3 regions of the Paenibacillus graminis genome follow, and region 2 is predicted to be linked to each of the others. Evidence: riboswitches for the same ligand, from Rfam matches in the RefSeq annotation. Region 2 holds a riboswitch; each other region holds the start of a gene.
The links. A riboswitch is a leader RNA that binds a small molecule or an ion and turns the genes downstream of it on or off. The one in region 2 is predicted to bind thiamine pyrophosphate.

Region 1 (6,581 bases), 680 kb from region 2:
ATGGCGTTATGAATATCCTTCTTCATCTCAATCTGATTCACACCGACCGGCGTATGAATAATAAAAGTCGGCATCCCCGTATCCTGGCAGATTGGCGATACCTGAAGCTCGGCCATGCCGATATTCTGCGCAATGGTGGTGAGTGCGAGACCGGAACGGGTAGCGCGGTCCTCCAGGGCGCGTCCTTTGGCTACTGCCCGGCGCACATCGCCCGGCAGATTGGTGGAGGTTTCAACAATCAGATCATAAACGCTGTCTTCAAAATGCTGCATCTTCAGTCCAGCTCCTCTCCATGCGTTTGTGGTTGTCCAAACTCTGTTACAATTAGTTTTATCATAACATATTACACCACGCATGAAAGGGGTTACTTTAAAATTGAATTACCATTTTTCAGCCTATTTGTACCGGCTTCAGTATATCCAGCGCTGGAGCCTGATGCGCAGCACCGCACCGGAGAACGTGGCACAGCACTCGTTCCAGGTAGCCCTGCTGTCGCATATGCTCTGCTCCATCGGCAACGTCCATTTTGCCCGTTCGCTGAACGCCGACCGGGCGGCTGCAATGGCGCTGTTCCATGACGCCACCGAAGTCTTCACCGGCGATATCGCCACGCCGGTCAAACACAACAACCCGCAACTCCTGTCCAGCTTCCGCGACATGGAACGGATTGCCGCCGAGCGGCTGAAGGGGATGATTCCGCCGGAGCTTACCTCCGTCTATGCGCCGCTCCTGCAGCCGCAGGACAGCCCCGCCGGCTCCGAAGACGCCTATTTGCTGCGTTATGTCAAAGCGGCTGACCATCTTGACGCTTATTTGAAATGCGTCTGGGAGGTCGCCGCAGGCAACCGCGAATTTGCCGCCGCCAAAGCGCAGACCGCCGCGAAGCTGCGCGGGCTTGAGATGCCGGAAATGGAATATTTTCTGGCCCATATGGCCCCCGGCTTCGAGATGTCCCTGGATGAGCTGTCTGCCGGAACTGACGGCGGACAGGCCTTGGAGGACGGGGACACCCCATGAAGAGCAGGAGACAAGCTGTGGAGAACGGAAGAACAGTTCATGCAGGGCTTGGGGCCGCGAAGAAGAGCGGGTCCCCCTTCACTTTTCCAAGTAAACGGGCGGTTCGGATGCTGTGATTGATGTATAAACTAATGCGGGCTAAAGAGGTTCCCGCCGGATCGCAGGCGAGGTGACCCTTGCTGCAAAGTTAGGTGGAATTAGTATAGCTAATCCGCTGTATTTTGCCCTTTCTCGCTGTATAGTGGGATTTTCTCCACCTATTCCAGTTAAAAGCGGGGTCAAGACGCACATAACGCTGAAATAAATATACTTATTCCCACTAGAGGTGTTTAAGGAAGCAGACTGCCCGTTTTAGTTCTACTTTATCCACTAAAGTTCCTTCCCTCACAGAGAACAAACTCTCTTAAAATTCTCAGCAGGCGGAGTCAGATGGAATAAAATTTGCCGGCTATGAGCTGCTGTCACAGTCAACTTTCTATTACGCTTGCAGCCTCAGCAGATCCCAATCCTTGAAGACCGGCTGCAGGCCGTTTGCCTGAAGCATGTCCGTAATTTCTTCTACACTCCGTTCATCCGAAATTTCGAACTGCGGAGTTCCGCCATCCTGGGTGTGTCCTCCCACTTCAGTGGAGACGCCTGCGGACATTTTGGTGATGCCCAGGTGGATCAGATGATTACGCAGCGAGGCAGGCTCCCGGGTAGACAAGGTAATGCCGGAACGGGGCAGAAACAGGCGGTACGCCAAAATAATCTGCACCAGCGCCCGGTCCGTAACATCGCTATCCGGATTGAATTCCCCCAAATACGGCCGGAAACGCGGGGCGGATAAGCCGATTTCGCATTCCGGATACTTGTCCTGCAGATACCTCGCATGCATCGCGGTCATGAATGCCTCCTGCCGCCAATCATACATCCCAAGGAGCGCACCGATGTTGACAGAGCGGAAGCCGGCCTGACAGCCCCGCTCGGGGGCATCCAGCCGGTTGCGGAAGACTCTTTTGGGACCTTTTACATGCAGCTTCCGGTACGTTTCCTGATGATAAACCTCCTGATACAGGGTCAAGCCGTCCACTCCCGCCTCTCTAAGCTCCCGGTATTCCTCCGTGGACAGCGGATTCACCTCAATACTTACGGAAGGGAAGTACTCGTGCAGAATTTCTACGCATTCCTTCACATAAGAAGCCGGGCTGTCACTGCGCGATTCGCCGGTCAGCACCAGAAGATGGCGCAGGCCTGTGGAGGAGATCGCAATCGCCTCTTGCCTGACCTCCTCCGGCGTCAATTTTTTTCTCGGAAAATCATAAATGGAGCTGAAGCTGCAATAGGTGCAGTGATTCACACAAAAATCGGCCAGATACATCGGTGTGAACAGCTGCATCACATGCCCGAAATGCGTACGGGTCAGCCGCTGCGCACGCTGGGCTATCTCCTCCAGGCATGGCTCCGCAGCCGGAGACAGCAGGGCCAGCAGGTCGCTTTCATCCAGGCGGTCCTTGCATAGTGCCCGCTTCACATCCTCCACCTGGAACTGCTGCCATAGGCTCTCGTAAGGAAGCTGCTCCAGACGGGTCAGTGTTTCATAAAAACTCATGTTTCTCCCTCCTTTCGGTATGGCTCAGAATCACTTCAGAAATCCGGTCAAAGGCGAAGACGCGACCGCCGTCTCTTCCACCGGACCGAGCCCGGCCAAATAGGCCTTGCGGCCTGAAGATACGGCTTCGCGGAAGGCTTCGGCCATCAGCAGCGGATCACGGGCAGTAGCGATAGCCGTATTGAGCAGCACAGCGGAGGCCCCCAGCTCCATAGCTTCCGCCGCTTCGGACGGTCGGCCGATACCGGCGTCAACAATAACCGGAAGATCCACCTCAGAGATGAGAATGCGGAGCAGCTCTTTGGTCCGCAGGCCGCGGTTGGAGCCGATAGGCGAGCCAAGCGGCATAACCGCGGCAGCTCCAGCCTCTTTCATTCGAATTGCAGCGGAGAGGTCCGGGCTCATATACGGCAGCACCACAAAACCTTCGGCGGCAAGTATCTCCGTAGCGCGGATGGTCTCAAGATTATCCGGCAGCAGATATTTCTGATCGTTAATGACCTCAATCTTGACCCAGTTGCCAAGGCCTGCGGCTCTGGCCAGTCTGGCGATCCGCACGGCTTCCTCGGCGGTGCGCGCCCCCGATGTATTAGGCAGCAGGGTCATATGGGGAGGAATATGGCTGACAATATTGTCGCGGCTCTCCGGATCTATGCGGCGAAGGGCAACCGTGATCACTTGTGAGCCTGAAGACGCAACCACCTCGGGAATCAGTGTATTCCGGCTGTATTTGCCGGTGCCGATGAACAGCCGGCTTGATAACGTAATACCGCCAATCACAAATGGATCTAACATAAGCATGCCTCCTGGTATGAAATCGGATAATATCTGCTGTGGTTGCAAAATGAAGAGATGCTATGGGAACGAACGCCCCGCATTGTGCTCTCTCAGGAAGCAGTGCTTCAGCCCCCGCCTACAAAATGCACCAGCTCCAGCCGGTCACCTTCACAGAACGATGTCTCGCCGTAATGCTCCCTGTTCACAATTTCACCATTGCGCTCCACGATCACAAGCCGTCCGCTCCATTCGGGCCGGCTGAGCAGGTCAGCTACCGTCCGGCAGTCTTCCGCAATCTCCAGGGCTTTGCCATTGATGATCAGATTCATGCCTTCTCACCTCCTTTGCGTGACATATCCATAGCTCACTAAACGCATAACAACTTAAACACATAACAACTCCGGTCTTAAGCCTCCTGGACCGCCAACCGGTAAGCACGCGCAGCGGATACAGCGTCTCCGGCACCACAAATGCCGGACATGACTGCAATCCCGGCTGCCCCTTGCCGGATCACCTGACCGGCATTGCCCGGCTCTATGCCGCCGATGGCAATCAGCGGAATACGGCTGCAGCGCACCGCTTCCCCCAGCAGCCCCAAACCGCGCTCCTGCTGGCCGGGTTTGCAGGCGGTAGGAAAAACATGGCCGAACAGGCAATAGTCGGCCCCCTGCAGGCCCGCTTCCGCAGCTTCCGCCGCGGAATGCACCGACCTGCCCAGCCGCAGGCGGGGAGCGGCGGCACGGGCTGCAGCCGGCGGCAGGCTGTTCCAGGCCAGCTGAACAGCGCCTGCACCAGCGGCCAGCGCAACATCCAGCCGGTCATTGATGACTAGGCTGGAAGCGGGAACCCCCGCAAGCAGCAGCTGCTTCGCCATGTCCAGCAGTTCCAGGGCAGACCGGTGCTTTTCCCGCAGATGGATGTAGTCCACGAGCGGATATACAGCCGCAGCAAGGTTAATGAATTCTCCCGGCGCAAGCCTTCCGTCCGAGATCAAATGAATCTCCGCCACAGCTTCACCTTCTATTCGCTATATTCTTTGAGCAGACCGGGAACAGAACAAACCAGCCTTCGACCCTTCAACAAAGGCATTTCTGCCGTTCTTTCCGGACAAACCAGCCGTCAACTCTTCAACAAAGGCATTTCTGCCGTTCTTTCCAGGCCAACCCGCGTTCAGATCCAAATTTGTTCTTTAAACGAACCAAGTAAAAAATCCCTTCTCCCCTTACACACCTTATCCAAAACAGAAAAAACACATAATTTCCAGACAACAAAAAAACCGCCCCCGCGGTAGGAGGCAGTCATAAATGTGTACAGGAATACGGGCGTATGGATACAACCCCGCTGCAGTTCATTCATTCTCCGCTTTCCTACGCTGGGTTTAACCAGATCAGGTTCAAAGGGTCCGAACGGAACGTTCGTCTCAGCCTCGCGGCACCCCTAGGGACAATTCCATTATTCAGTTGCTGACGTGGTTCATATTAACATATAATTCCTCGGAAAAGCTATCCCTTTCGCTGAAAAACTGCTTCCTTGGCAGGTGCAGCAAAAAGAGCGGGCCGCGAAGGCACGCTCTTAAACTGCTGCTGTATTTCCAAGTAAACCTGGTCTGCACCACAACTCTTAGCCGTTGACCACTTCTCCGCCATTAACATGCATGACCTGCCCGCTGACATAGGATGAATCATCCGAGGCCAGATAGACATAGGCTGGAGCCAGCTCTTCCGGCTGTCCCGGACGTTTCATCGGCTGTGTGCCGCCGAACTCGCTGACCTTTTTGGCATCAAAAGTGGATGGAATCAGCGGTGTCCAGATCGGACCCGGAGCTACGGCATTGACACGGATGCCTTTTTCCGCCAGATTCATCGACAGTGAGCGGGTGAAGCTGAGAATTGCGCCTTTGGTAGACGAATAGTCCAGCAGCTGCGGGCTTCCCCGGTAGGCTGTGATCGACGTCGTGTTGATGATCGTAGAACCTTTTTTCAGATGCGGCATAGCGGCCTTGGTCAAATAGAACATGGAAAAAATATTCGTACGGAACGTCCGCTCCAGCTGCTCCGAGGTGATATCCTCAATCTTGTCCTGCGGATGCTGCTCGGCGGCGTTGTTGATCAGGATGTCTAGTTTGCCCAGGCCTTCTACTGTTTTGTTGATCAGGTCCTGGCAGAATGCTTCTACCCCAATGTCACCGGCGACCAGAATACACTTCCGGCCCTCCTGCTCGACCTGGCGTTTCGTTTCTTCGGCATCGGAATGCTCATTCAGATAGGAAATGACCACATCCGCACCTTCCTTGGCAAAATGAACGGCAACCGCACGCCCAATACCGCTGTCGCCTCCCGTAATCAGAGCCGCCTTGCCCAGCAGCTTGCCTGCCGCTTTATAGCTTGAGGTTTCAAATTCCGGACGCGGCTTCATCTCGCTCTCGATTCCGGGCTGCCGGTCCTGCACCTGAGGCGGCAAAGTTTTGGTGGATTGTTTGTTGTCTGGCATGATCCATTCTCCTTTCGCTGTGCAACTTTTTTGGGAAGTAACCACATCGTATTAGGATGGCTTATGCATCATCAATTATACAATCGCTTTACGTTATGTTACTTACCACACTTCCAGGTAATCCAAACAAAAAATCCAGCCGCTTTTGCTGGGGACGGCACCTCGTCATCATCACCTATACCCGCATTTCCACAGAAAAAAGCCCTCGCAGCCGGAGCCATTTTACGTGAGTTCAACTTAGATAATATGTCTGTACACCATAAAAAACATCATCACGATCAGCAGGACCATCAGCAGCAGGCTCAGGGTGCGCAGCTTCGCGGTATGGTCAGACACATCGCGGTTCTCGCGCATTCCGGCAGCTGCCAGACGCAGCGGCTTGCCCATAATGCCGCCTAAGGCAAACATCGCCAGCAGGAGAACTATAACCACAACCATCCAGGCTACGGTATAATCCCCTTGTGAAATCATATAGCCCCCTGTCAGCAGTTGAATGACCAGACCATACTGGGCGAACCGGTTAAATCCGCCGATAGCGCTTAACGTCCCCTCTTTGGCTGAAGCAGAGAGCTTGGCCGTACCGTTCAAAATAAACGGCAGCACCAGATAGAAGCCGAGCGCCAATGTCCCGATCATATGTAAGAAAAAGAAAATCCGATCCATGATTAGCCTCCTCATTTTTCGCTGTGATATATGTTACATTCTT
Region 2 (6,581 bases):
CGATAATTCCGTCTACACGTCCGGTTGAAATGGCCGGAATCAGGTCAAAACCCACATCGATCAGCTTCACTGCGGACGGATCGCCGCCATCGCTTTTGACCATTGTTTTCAGCATAGCTTCGTATAAGGGAACCGAAGAGTATCCGGCATTTTTCCCAGCCAGCTCTTTCGGGCTTTTGATCCCGCTGTCCGCCGGTAACATCAGATGGTTCAGCGGATGCCGGACGATGGCGGCGACAGACTTCACCGGAATCTGTTCTCCCCGGGCCATCAGCACCTGCGGCTGGTAGCTTAAGGCCAGATCGGCTTTGCCGGCGGCTACCAGCTTCAAGGCATCATTGCTGTCAGCGGGCATCTGGATATCCACATCCAGGCCTTCCTCTTTGAAATAGCCATTCTGTTGTGCGGCGTACAGGAAAGAGTGAACGGCGTTTGGATACCAGTCGAGCATAATCGTTAGCTTGTGGGGCTGCTGGGCGTTCTCTGCTGAAGCGGAGCTGGTTGGAACAGCATTGTTGCCGCCTCCACAGCCGCTTACTGCAATAGCAAGACATAGAAGCAGCGGTAGGGAGAGCAAGGAAAGACTCTTGTTACTAACGGGATGTTCAGAGGGAAAGATGTTCATCGATGAATGCCTCTTTTCTGCAAAATATATTTTTCGAGCAGCTTAATACTTAGGAACAGAACAATGCCGAGTACGGATAAAAGAAACACAGCGGCGAACATCTCAGCACTTTGCAGATTGCCCGCCATCCGGCGGCTAAAATACCCGAGTCCCCGGCTGCCGCCCAGCCATTCCCCGATCGTTGCGCCAATCACACAGTAGACAATTGAGAGCTTGAGTCCCGAAAACAGCGAGGGCAGTGCCGGAGGAATCTCGGTTTTCCGCAGAATCTGCCAGCGGTTCGCACCAAGTGTGAGCAGCAGCTCTTTGTACACCGCTCCGCTTTTGTGCAATCCGTCATAAGTGCCGATAACGACCGGAAAAAAAGCGGTCAGGAAGACCACCGCTACCTTGCTCCACAGCGTATAGCCAAACCACATAATAAAAATGGGGGAGAGCGCGATCAGCGGAATCGTCTGGCTGATGACCAGCAGGGGGTACAGCGCTTTCTCCACCGGAGAGAACATATGCATTCCCGTACCCAGCAGCACACCGCAGCACACGGACAGCGCAAAACCCAACAGCACCTCCTGCAGTGTAGCAGGCAAGTGTTCTCCAAAGAGCAGCAGCCTCTGCTCCAGCATTGCCGTCCATATGGCCGTAGGGGCCGGAAGAATGAAGGCAGGGACAAGCTTCAGCCTGGCTGCGCTTTCCCAGAAGGCAAGAGTCAGCAGCACCAACAGGGCAAAGGGGCCATATTCGTGCAAAAACTTTCTAAGATAGGTGCGTGTCATACAGCCTCCGTTCCAAATCCGCCCGCAAAGCAGCAAAATGCGGTTCATAATTCATGCGGTAATGCCTGGGGCGCGGAAGATCTACCAGGAATTCCTGTACACCGCCGCCAGCGCCGCCGGACATTAGATAGATCCGGTCACTGAGGAGGAGCGCCTCCTCCAGATCGTGGGTGATGAACAGGACGGTCTGCTCCAGACTGCCCCACAGCTCCAGCAGCCAGCGGTGAAGCCCGCGTTTGGTGATGGCATCCAGTGCTCCGAAGGGCTCATCCAAAAGCAAGAGCGTATTGCCGGCAGCCAGCGTCCGCAGCATAGCGATCCGCTGGCGCATTCCGCCGGACAGCTCATGCGGATAGCGCTGCTCTGTACCTTCCAGTCCAAAACGCTCCAGCAAATTACGGATACTTTTTACCGCTTCCGTTTTACTGCCTGTTCTGTTCAGCTCCCAGGGAAGCAGGCAGTTGTCCAGCACGGTTCTCCAGGGCAGCAGCAGATCCTGCTGGGGCATATAGGCAACCCGTCCCAGGCGTGATGAAGGATCGGCGGATGTCGTTCCCAGAACTTTAAGATCACCGCTGGTGTGCTGAAGCAAGCCGGCGATGATTTTGAATAATGTGCTTTTACCGCAGCCGCTGGCACCGACCAGAGAAATGAATTCCCCTTGGCGCACATCCATTGTCAGACCGCTGAATACCGGCGTCTCCGGAGATGTGCCGAAAGAATAGGACAGGTTCGTCATTGAGATCATATTCGTATGTACTAAGCCTCCTTTCATTGCGCGGCAACACAATAAAGACCCATCTGTCTCAAAGTGGAGACAAATGGGTCTGAAAGGTTCAGGCAGTAGACGTATAGCGGCACCGCTGATCGTTTCTGTTCCACTTCCCTCCGCTGGTATGATCCAGATCAGGTTCCAAGGGTCCGAAGCTTCAAGCTTCGTCTCAGTCGGCAGACTCCCCTAGTGAAATAGCAGGTCAATATTGATATTCGCAATTGCTAATTAATATAGCATATTCAGGCGGGTTGTCAAAGGATCTGTGCCGGAAAGGTTAAGTCCGTTGGATTCCAATGACGAACAGTGCGAGGACGCCCTTAGAGATTTCCTCTTTGGTAGAGCTGTGCAGCTTCTGTTGGTAGAGGTAGAGATCAGGGCTCAATACGGCAATAAGGGCGGTAGCGGCAAATTGCGGATCGACCGCAATCAGCAAGCCATCATCCGCGGCCCGCCGGATGCGCTGGGTCATCACTGCGTTCAGGCGGCGGAAAATCGGATGCTCGAACTGAGTAAGCTGTTTCTTGCCGGTGAACTCGGACTTAATCATCTGCAGCAGCTCAGCGTGCTGGTCTATGAAATCAACGACCTGCTCAATACTGCTCTGCAGGTCTTCCAACGGGGCAGAAGATCCGGCTGTGGCCTGCAGCTCCTGTTCCAGACGGGAAAGAAAACGCTCGGAGCTGGTTGAGAGCAAGGCAGAGCAGATTTCGCCTTTGTCCGTGAATCTGCGGTACAGCGAACCCTGGCCGATTCCCGCCCGCTTGGCGATGCTGAACATACTGACCGCCTCTAGGCCGTTCTCGGCAAACAATGCCTCTGCAGCCTCAAGAATCCGCTGGACATAAGGGTCCTGATAATCCCTGGCGGGTACCGGAGGTTCTTTTGCTGGTTTGTTGGTTGGTCTGCGGTCTGGTTCGTGTGAATTCATGGCAGGCTCCTTTCGGAAATGCAGCATCTATATTAGAAAAAAATGAAAATTAAATTGACAGTGCGGACAATTGTCCGTACACTGAAAAAGCAATACCGGACAATTGTCCGTTCGTATCATTTATTATATAGATAAAGCTGCGCAAAGGTCAATGTACGCCTACCGGAGCAGTTCAACTTAGGAGGAGATAGAAGATGGAGCAAGCGTTGAAGTCGGATGCCGATTTTCGCCTGTCAAGCATTCTGGTTCCGCTGCTGGCGATCATTGCCGGTGTGTTCATGGTGGTGCTGGACAGCACGGCGATGAATGTGGCTTTGTCCACACTAGTCAAGGATTTTCATACGGATCTAAATACTCTGCAATGGATCGTGACCGGATATATGCTGGCTCAGGCCTCAGTGATTCCGTTGTCCGGCTGGCTGTCTGACCGGTTCGGAGCCAAAACTGTTTTTCTCGCCGCAGTTATTGTATTCACCATCGGCTCTCTCCTCTGTGCCACCCCGAGCCGTGCGGAATGGCTAATTGCATTCCGTGTGCTGCAGGGACTGGGGGGAGGCTGTGTGCTTCCCGTTGGGATGGCTTACGTGTATAAGCTTGCTCCCAGGAGCAAGGTTGGCGTTGTTATGGGAATCATGGGGATTCCGGTGCTGTTTGCTCCGGCGATCGGCCCTGTACTGTCCGGCTGGCTTGTGGAGTACCATTCCTGGCGCTGGATTTTCCTCATTAATATTCCGATTGGCATCATTTGCCTGCTGATCGGTTCCCGGAAGCTGCCCAGATCAGAGCGGACCCAAGTACCGGGCATGGATAAGCTCGGGATGATTCTCGGGCCTCTGGCCTTTGCCTCCCTGTCGTACGGTGTCAGCCAAGGTGCGGATAGCTGGACCTCAGACAAAACACTGATCGGGTTATCCATGGGCGTGCTCGCCTTAATCGCTTTTGTGATTGCAGAGTTTCGCTCGGAGACCCCGCTGTTGGAACTGCGGATTCTGCGCTCCGGCGATTTCAGCACAGGCATTCTCGTACAATGGATTGCCCAGTTCGGCTTATACGGCGCATTGTTTCTGCTTCCGCAATTTCTCCAGCAGGCCCGCGGCTTCGGAGCTTTTGATACCGGTCTGACGATGCTGCCCCAAGCCATTGCATCCGGACTGATGATGCCCATTGCCGGGATTCTATTCGACAGGATAGGTGTCCGCTGGCTGGTGGTTTGCGGTCTTAGCCTTGTCTCTGGTGCCTTATTCCAATATTCGCATGCAGATCTTGCCACACAGAGCAAAGACCTGATCCTGCCGCTGATTATGTGCGGCGCGGGCATGGGGATGATGGTAATGCCTATGAATACCCATCTTCTGAACAAGGCCCCAAGCCACCTGGTGAACCGGGTTACTTCTCTGACCAACTCGATGCAGCAGGTAATCAACTCTCTGGCGGTATCGACACTGGTCACCATCCTGACCTCAAGGGCGGCAGCGCGCGGGGCGGAAATGCAAGAAGCTGCGGCTGCGGCCGGGAAGAATGCGGCGAATGCTTCTCCCGAAGCGTTGAAGCTAGCTGCACAAACTGTACTTGCCAAAGGGTTTGACGATACCTTTCACATCATGATCTTCGTAGCGCTGGGCGGTGCTGTGCTGGGTCTGCTGCTGCGGAGAGGGCGCAGAGTCAGACAAGACGGTTCTAAGACCGAGGTGCAGACTGAAATCATGCACGGATGATTTTTTATGAATACAAAACCCCGTTCACCGGATAGGTGCTAACGGGGTTTTGTCGTTTGAGAAATGATAAAATCATAAAAATGAAGAGATCCTGGAAGTTTAAGGTGATATAGGCGGTGCTTGAGGCTTGGGTACCATCCGCGTGGTGAAGCGGACAGATTGGACACCATCGGCGGAGTTTAAGGGGCAGGTTGGGTGCCATCAGGAGAGTATAGCGGACATGCAAACCAAAAGATGCTAATCTTGTCTCTTGCATAATATTTCCGGGCCTCGTGTCCTCGTGCACTCGAAGCCCCAGTAGCTCCGTAACCTCGCTTTGTTATTCAGTAGGGATATCCCTTAGCGCCTTCCGAAGAAGCAGCTGTACAGTGCCAGTTGGAAAAAGGGAACTTATTTATCCCCAAAATCAGCAAATGGAGAGCATGAAGTGGAAAAATGGACTTCCGTCAAGAAAGTGGACACAAAAAAATAGATTTAGGCAGTCTTTCTCTTCTTGAACTTCGCTGCAAATTGGGCAGGGGAAACATAACCCAGCGCACTGTGGATTCGCTTGCGATTATAAAAAAATTCAATGTACTGGAACATCTCGTCCTGCGCGTGCTGCTTCGTTTTGAACTTGGTGCAATAAACAAACTCTTTCTTTAGTACGCTATGAAAGGATTCGATGCAGGCATTATCATAGCAATTTCCCTTACGGCTCATGCTCGCCTTCATGTGATATTTTTTTAGACGTTTACGGTAATCGGCAGAGGCGTACTGTGATCCCCGATCGGAGTGATGGATGAGTCCCTTTGGGGGCCGCTTGGCCTTGTAGGCGTCGTCCAGTGCGCCCAGTACCAGATCCGTCGTCATTCGTTCCTCCAGTCTCCAGCCGACAATTTCTCTCGTGCAGAGGTCGAGCACACTGGCCAGGTACAGCCTACCTTGCCGGCAGGGAATGTAGGTAATGTCTGTGACCCAGACTTTGTTAGGCTCGGCCGTCGCAAATTTTTGATTCAGCAGATTGGGAGCAATGGGCAAATTGTGATTGGAATCCGTCGTTTTTACACGAAACCGCTTGGCTACACAGGAACGTAATCCGAGCTCTCGCATGTATTTTCCTACCGTCCGCTCGCTAATGGTGAACCCTTCTTTCAGCAAAAGCTCGGTAATTTTGGGGCTACCATAACGTTGTCTGTTGTCCTTGAAATGATAGATGATCCGCCGGAGCACCAGCGCCTTACGCTCGGCTTGAGGGCTCGAGGTAGCGCTTCGCCATTTGTAATACCCGCTCCGGGACACTTCAAAAACGCTGCACATCTTCTCCATTCGAAACTCGGAGCGATGATCTTCGATGAACTGAAATCTCAGTTCTTTGGTTTGCTGAAGATGTGCACAGCTTTTTTTACGATGACGAGCTCCTCTTCGACGTCTGCAATTCGCTGCGCCCTTGCCTGTAATTCTTTTTCTTGTTCCGCCAGTCGCTGCTCAAGTTCGCGAACCTTTTCCGCACTGTTTACAGGTTCATTCCCGAACTCCCGATACTTTGCCAGCCAGTTGTGCAGTACGCCAGGGGAGATGCCCAGCTCCTCCCCAATCTCCGTCACCGTCTTCGTCTGTTCCTGAATGTACTTGACCGCTTCTCTTTTAAATTTTTCATTATACCGTTGCCGTTGTTCACCCATGTGAACACCTCCTCGTTAAGTTCATTATTCATACTCTCTTAACGGGTGTCCACTTTTTATTCTACTTTCAAAAGGAAACTTAACTGGGCATTATTAGCTCG
Region 3 (6,581 bases), 3.1 Mb from region 2:
TGGCTACGACGATGGGGATTCTGGGGAAGCACAGAACAGCCTACGGGCACTTCCGCCGCCTGCTGAAGGACGAGGAGGTTGGCGGCGATGCCAGCTTGTACCATTACTGTGCGGCTGCGGCAAGCAACAGCGGACTTGAGAGCGAGGCGGTACGCTGCTGGCAGCTGGCCGCGAAGCTGGACCCGGAATCCGCAGTACCGAAGTTTTTCCTGTCCCAGCTTCAGCTGGCACAGGCTGAAGGCCGTCCGCTGCCTCCGGTAAGCTATAATTATCAGCTGCCTTTCCAGGAGCAGCTCAAGCAGTGGAAGAACAACATGGGCAGCTTCTCTGAGGAGGTGCGGAATAATCCGCTGCTGCGCGCTTCGTTCTTTTGGGCACTGCGCTACGGTGATTCAAGTACGAAGCTTCAGGTGACAGAGGCGCTCCGCTGGATCGGGGACGATGAAATGTCCGAGGTGCTGAAGGGGATTTCTGAGCAGGAGCCGCTGCAGGAGACTGCACTTCTCGGGCTGCAGCGCCTGATCGGTGGCGCACCGGAGGAGAACACAATCCAGAGGGCGGTACAAGAGCCGGTCGTGCCAATCCATAAAGGGCCACCGGAATGGAAAGAGGACTGGCAGCGGGTTATTGATCATACGGCTGCCGTGATGGACCGGCGGTATGATGCCGTTCTGAAGAAGGATGCTGAGCTCCTCTGGAAGCAGTTTATAAGCCGTCTCTACCCGGATGTTCCCTTGTTTAGGCATACTGCGGGCTGGTGTGCGGCTCTGGAATATTTGACCGCCAAGCTGCATGGCCATCCGCTTACCTATCGTGAGGCTGCCCAGCGCTACGGCGTTTCGGTCTCTATGGTAAGCCGGTACGCGCGGCGTATTCATCAAGTATGCGGGTTCCCGCAGGACGGGGCGGCAGCGGACATTTTGCCGCCTTTTACGGAAAATATCTGACCCTAAGGAGGATATACTCATGTACAAAACAATTGTAATCGGAACAGGCCCGGCAGGACTGACTGCTGCGATTTACCTGGCGCGTGCCAATCTCAGCCCCCTCGTCATTGAAGGCTTGCAGCCGGGAGGACAATTGACTACAACGACAGAGGTAGAGAACTTCCCCGGTTTTCCTGATGGCATCCTGGGTCCAGATCTGATGGATAACATGCGCAAGCAGGCAGAGCGCTTTGGGGCTCAATTTAAGAATGGCTGGGTGGAGGCTGTGGACTTCTCGCAGCGCCCATTTAAGATAACCGTGGATGGCTTGGGTGTGCTGGAAGCAGAGTCGGTAATTATTTCGACCGGGGCTTCGGCGAGGTACCTGGGCATCCCGGGAGAGCAGGATAATGTCGGGCGCGGGGTCAGCACCTGTGCAACCTGCGACGGGTTCTTCTTCCGCGGCAAAAAGATTGTAGTGGTTGGCGGCGGCGACTCCGCAATGGAGGAAGCGAGCTTCCTGACGCGGTTCGCTTCCAGCGTGACCCTGGTCCACCGCCGTCCGGAGCTGCGCGCTTCGAAGATCATGCAGGACCGCGCGCGGGAGAACAGCAAGGTGGCCTGGGCACTGAACCGCACGCCGCTTGAAGTCGCCATCGGGGATACCGGGGTGAAGGGACTGAAGGTCCGCAACAATGAGACGGGTGCTGAAGAGCTTGTGGAAGCGGACGGCGTATTTATCGCTATCGGCCACACACCCAACACGGCCTTCCTGGGCGGCCAGATCACTACCGATGCCAACGGCTATATCGTGGTTAATCCGGGCACAACCGAAACCAACATTCCGGGCGTGTTTGCTTGCGGGGACGTGCAGGATACCCGTTACCGCCAGGCGATCTCAGCTGCCGGGACCGGCTGCATGGCCGCCATGGATGCCGAGAAATATCTGGAGGGCTCGATGGTGCATGACTGGAGCGAAACGCTGGATAAGTAACGGAGGCGCTCAATCAGCAAAATTTTTTATTGACACAAAATACCACTCCATGTAAATTGTATTTAATTAGATAAGATACCCACTAGGGGAGCCTGAATAGGCTGAGACGGGATAAGTGATTCCCGGACCCTTGAACCTGATCTGGATCATACCAGCGTAGGAAAGTGGAGTCGGACCTTTTTTAGCGCAGCCTTCTTTGGCTGTTCCTGAATAAAGCCGCTCCAGGTGGAGCGGCTTTTTGAATTGCTGCGTGATTATCTTATCTGCAAATTGCTCATAGAGCACAGAGGAGGAGATAAGAATGTCAGATTCAGTAAAAAAGGAAGAGGTTAATCTTTCCGGATTCCCCGCGAGCCGCAAGGTGTATGTAGAGGGCTCACGCCCGGACATTCAGGTTCCGATGCGTGAAATCTGTCTCAGCCGGACTGAAGGCGTGGCGGGAGAAGCGGACAATGCGCCGCTGCGTGTCTATGATACCAGCGGGATTTATACGGACGCCGGACAAGAGACCGATATCCGCAAGGGTCTTCCGCCGCACCGATTGTGCTGGATTGCGGAACGCGGAGATTCGGAAGAATACGCCGGGAGAGCTGTGCAGCCCGGAGATAACGGAAGGACAGCGGACGGATCGCTGGAAGGAGGCTTTTCCGGCTTGCACCGGTGCCCGTTAAGAGCGCGTGAGGGCCGCAATGTCACCCAGCTGCACTATGCGCGGCAGGGGATTATCACACCGGAGATGGAGTATATCGCCATTCGTGAGAACACCCGGCCTGAATTCGTAAGGGATGAGGTCGCGGCAGGCCGGGCCATTATCCCGTCGAATCTCAACCATCCCGAGAGTGAGCCGATGATCATCGGGCGGAATTTTCTGGTTAAGATCAATGCGAACATTGGGAATTCCGCTGTGTCTTCATCGATCGAAGAAGAAGTGGAGAAGATGAGGTGGGCAACGCGCTGGGGGGCCGATACGATTATGGACCTTTCCACCGGGGCAAAAATCCATGCCACCCGCGAATGGATTATCCGCAACTCGCCGGTTCCAATCGGCACAGTGCCCATCTATCAGGCGCTGGAAAAGGTCAAAGGAATAGCTGAGGATTTGACCTGGGAGCTGTACCGCGATACGCTCATTGAACAGGCGGAGCAAGGTGTAGACTACTTCACCATTCATGCCGGTGTGCTGAAGCGTTACATTCCGCTTACCGCTGGCAGAATGACCGGAATTGTCTCACGGGGCGGTTCCATTATGGCGGCCTGGTGCCTTGCCCATGATCAGGAGAACTTTTTATATACGCATTTTGAGGATATTTGCGAGATTATGAAAACCTATGATGTCGCCTTTTCCCTGGGAGACGGGCTACGCCCCGGCTCCATCGCCGATGCCAATGACGAGGCTCAATTTGCTGAGCTAGAAACACTTGGTGAGTTGACTGCTTTGGCCTGGAAGCATGATGTCCAAGTGATGGTGGAAGGTCCGGGTCATGTGCCGATGCACAAGATTAAGGAGAATATGGATAAGCAGCTGGAGCTTTGCCAGGAGGCCCCTTTTTACACACTCGGTCCGCTGACCACGGATATTGCTCCCGGCTATGACCATATTACATCAGCAATTGGTGCAGCAATGATCGGCTGGTTCGGGACAGCGATGCTCTGTTACGTTACCCCGAAGGAGCATTTGGGCCTGCCGAACAAGAATGATGTGCGTGAAGGTGTGATTACTTACAAAATTGCTGCACATGCCGCTGACTTGGCCAAGGGGCATCCGGGCGCGCAGGACCGGGACAACGCACTATCCAAGGCGCGGTTCGAGTTCCGGTGGCGTGACCAGTTCCACTTGTCGCTGGACCCGGAACGCGCGCTGGAGTACCATGATGAGACGCTTCCAGCGGAAGGCGCCAAAACAGCGCATTTCTGCTCGATGTGCGGCCCCAAATTCTGCAGCATGCGGATCTCGCACGATATCCGCAATTCGTCCAGATTGAGCAGAATGCTATAACCTGCAACCTTTCCGAGAGGCTGTTTCCGACGCTATGAAATGCGGAGGAGGCAGCTTTTTTCTATATACGTTTCATTCCGTATCCACATGGTTAAACCAATTGGTTGTCAGCTTAATTAAGTTTGTGATTTTGTGATTGCAATCACAATCCGGCCCTGTACCCTATGCTAAGCTGGTGTTGAGAAAGGTTATCAATTAGCCGGAGGTTAAGCTGCAGGAGGAGAGCGCAATGAGCAAAAGCCTTAACATGGATGAGTCCATATTCGAGCTGGTCAGCCGTTATCCGGAGGTCGTAGATATTATGGTGGAGCTGGGGTTCCGCGATATCGCCAAGCCAGGCATGCTGCAGACGGCAGGCAGGTTCATGACCCTGTCCAAAGGAATCACAGTGAAAAAAATGGATCGCGAAACCGTCCGGCAAGCTTTTGAGCGCCATGGCTTCGAGATTATTCAATAGAGGAGAGAGTACAATGAGCGAACTGATTAACAACCGGGAAGTGGATGTTCCCGAGCAGACACGCCGCCAAGCCATGCTTAGGGAAATCATCAAGGAGCTGCATGCCGGAAAAAGCGTGGAGGAAGTCAAAGCACGTTTTGCAGAAGCGGTAGGCGATGTTACGGTAGCAGAAATTTCGGCCATGGAGCATTCATTGATGACAGAAGAGGGGATTCCTGTAGAGGAGGTGCAGCGACTGTGCTCTGTGCACACGGCCATCTTCAAAGGGTCGATCCAGGAGATTCACCGTTCCAATAAACCGGAGGAACAGCCGGGACATCCCGTGCACACCTTCAAGCTGGAGAACCGTGAGATTGAACGTCTTGTCAATTTCCGCCTGCAGCTCCACACCGATAAATTTCTAAGAAGCGGCACGGAAGAGATGAGGTTCAAGCTGTTGGAGGATCTGAGCCTGCTGCTCGATCTCGACAAGCATTACAGCCGCAAAGAGAATCTGCTGTTTCCCTACCTTGAGAAATACGGCATCTATGGACCTACCAAGGTGATGTGGGGGGTGGATGACGGTATCCGCAGTATGATCAAGCAGGCTAAGGCCGCACTCAGTGCATACAATGGGGAAGCCGGGGAACTTAGCAGTCTGCTGGCGGACATTATTCAGGAAGTTAATGAAATGATCTTTAAAGAAGAGAATATTCTGCTGCCGATGGCACTCGATAAGCTGACTGAGGATGAATGGGTCAAAATCGCCCGGGAAAGCGAGGAAATCGGCTTCTGCCTGGCTGCACCAGAGCGGGAATGGATTCCTGAGCGTGTTTCAGAGCCTGAGGGTGCCGCAGCGCCAGCGCAAGAGGGAGGAGTGGCTCCTCAAGGCTTTATCCGCTTCGAAACGGGCCTGTTGTCACTGCATCAGCTGGAAACGGTGCTGAACCATTTGCCGGTCGACCTGACGTTTATTGACGAAAATGACGTAGTCCGCTACTTCTCACATGGCAAAGAGCGTATTTTTGCCCGCACCAAGGCGGTCATTGGACGCACAGTGCAGAACTGCCACCCGCCGCAAAGCGTACATGTAGTAGAGAAGCTATTGGCGGATTTCAAGGCAGGCCGCAAGGATGCTGAGGACTTCTGGATTGCCATCAAAGATAAATTTATCTACATCCGTTATTTCGCTGTCCGCGATGAAGCGGGACAATACATGGGCACCCTTGAATTCACCCAGAATATCGCACCGATCCGCGCATTGGAGGGGCAAAAACGGATTTTGTCGGAATAGCGCATAATTTAAACGTCTGGAGAAACGGAAGCCGCCTCTTGGGAGGACGGCCCAGCCGTTTCTTTTTGCATGAAAAAATACCAGCTGCCTTATATGGCCGGGTGTGCCGCCTTTCCTTGACCGCAGGGATACCTTCTATTATAGTGGGTACGTGGGATTAACTATTTTAGCATAGAAAAAGGTGGCTTGTTACATGTCTGAAAGTATCTACGTTGGCGTTGACTTAGGTGGAACCACGATTAAGGTTGGAATCTGCAATGCCGAGGGGAACCTGCTGCATACCTATGAGGGGCCTACGGGGACTGCGGATGGCGTCGATGCCGTCATCGATAATATCGAAAAGTATGTGCGTCAGATTGTGGAGGACTCCCCGTACTCTTGGGATCAGCTTGCCGGTGTAGGAGCGGGCCTGGCCGGGTTTACGAATATTCGTGAAGGAATTATCATCCTTGCGCCTAACATAGGTTTTAGAGATGTGCCGATCCGTTCCATTCTGGAAGGTCGTCTGAACAAGCCAGTCAAAATAGACAATGACGCCAATGTGGCTGCGCTGGGCGAGGCTTGGAGCGGCGCAGGACGCGGTGTGGAGAACTGTGTATGCTACACGCTGGGCACCGGTGTCGGCGGCGGAATCATTATTAACGGCAAGGTGTATCAAGGGTTTGCAGGACTTGCCGGCGAGCTTGGGCATATTTCTGTAGTGCCTGACCTGGAGGCAATTCAATGCGGCTGCGGCAATATGGGCTGTTTGGAAACGGTTTCCTCTGCTACGGGTATTATCCGCATGGCTAATGATGCTGTAAGCCGCGGCGACCGCACATCATTGTCCATGGTAGAGAAGATCGCAGCCAAAGAGGTATTTGATGCGGCCAAGGCCGGGGACGAAGTGGCTCTGCGGATTGTAAACCGTGCTGCCTTCTATTTGGGTAAATCCA

Region 1: it holds a riboswitch for thiamine pyrophosphate, as region 2 does, so the genes downstream of both, PGRAT_RS10330 (thiamine phosphate synthase) here and PGRAT_RS13390 (ABC transporter ATP-binding protein) in region 2, are expected to answer to the same signal.
Region 3: it holds a riboswitch for thiamine pyrophosphate, as region 2 does, so the genes downstream of both, thiC (phosphomethylpyrimidine synthase ThiC) here and PGRAT_RS13390 (ABC transporter ATP-binding protein) in region 2, are expected to answer to the same signal.

Annotation. Positions count from the first base shown of each region.
Region 1 is NZ_CP009287.1:2,564,346-2,570,926, reverse strand. Features, by position in the region: gene PGRAT_RS10355 (fumarate hydratase) at 1-272, opposite strand, end outside; gene yfbR (5'-deoxynucleotidase) at 376-1,017, shown strand; gene thiH (2-iminoacetate synthase ThiH) at 1,496-2,608, opposite strand; gene PGRAT_RS10340 (thiazole synthase) at 2,639-3,403, opposite strand; gene thiS (sulfur carrier protein ThiS) at 3,511-3,714, opposite strand; gene PGRAT_RS10330 (thiamine phosphate synthase) at 3,792-4,394, opposite strand; TPP riboswitch at 4,733-4,834, opposite strand; gene PGRAT_RS10320 (SDR family oxidoreductase) at 5,006-5,875, opposite strand; gene PGRAT_RS10315 (hypothetical protein) at 6,113-6,538, opposite strand.
Region 2 is NZ_CP009287.1:3,243,499-3,250,079, forward strand. Features, by position in the region: gene PGRAT_RS13380 (ABC transporter substrate-binding protein) at 1-625, opposite strand, end outside; gene PGRAT_RS13385 (ABC transporter permease) at 622-1,398, opposite strand; gene PGRAT_RS13390 (ABC transporter ATP-binding protein) at 1,379-2,173, opposite strand; TPP riboswitch at 2,265-2,368, opposite strand; gene PGRAT_RS31620 (TetR/AcrR family transcriptional regulator) at 2,448-3,101, opposite strand; gene PGRAT_RS13400 (DHA2 family efflux MFS transporter permease subunit) at 3,296-4,816, shown strand; gene PGRAT_RS13405 (IS3 family transposase) at 5,291-6,256, opposite strand; gene PGRAT_RS34030 (transposase) at 6,163-6,480, opposite strand.
Region 3 is NZ_CP009287.1:163,608-170,188, forward strand. Features, by position in the region: gene PGRAT_RS00815 (tetratricopeptide repeat protein) at 1-947, shown strand, start outside; gene trxB (thioredoxin-disulfide reductase) at 967-1,920, shown strand; TPP riboswitch at 1,995-2,100, shown strand; gene thiC (phosphomethylpyrimidine synthase ThiC) at 2,222-3,916, shown strand; gene PGRAT_RS00830 (DUF1858 domain-containing protein) at 4,146-4,373, shown strand; gene PGRAT_RS00835 (DUF438 domain-containing protein) at 4,387-5,646, shown strand; gene PGRAT_RS00840 (ROK family glucokinase) at 5,840-6,581, shown strand, end outside.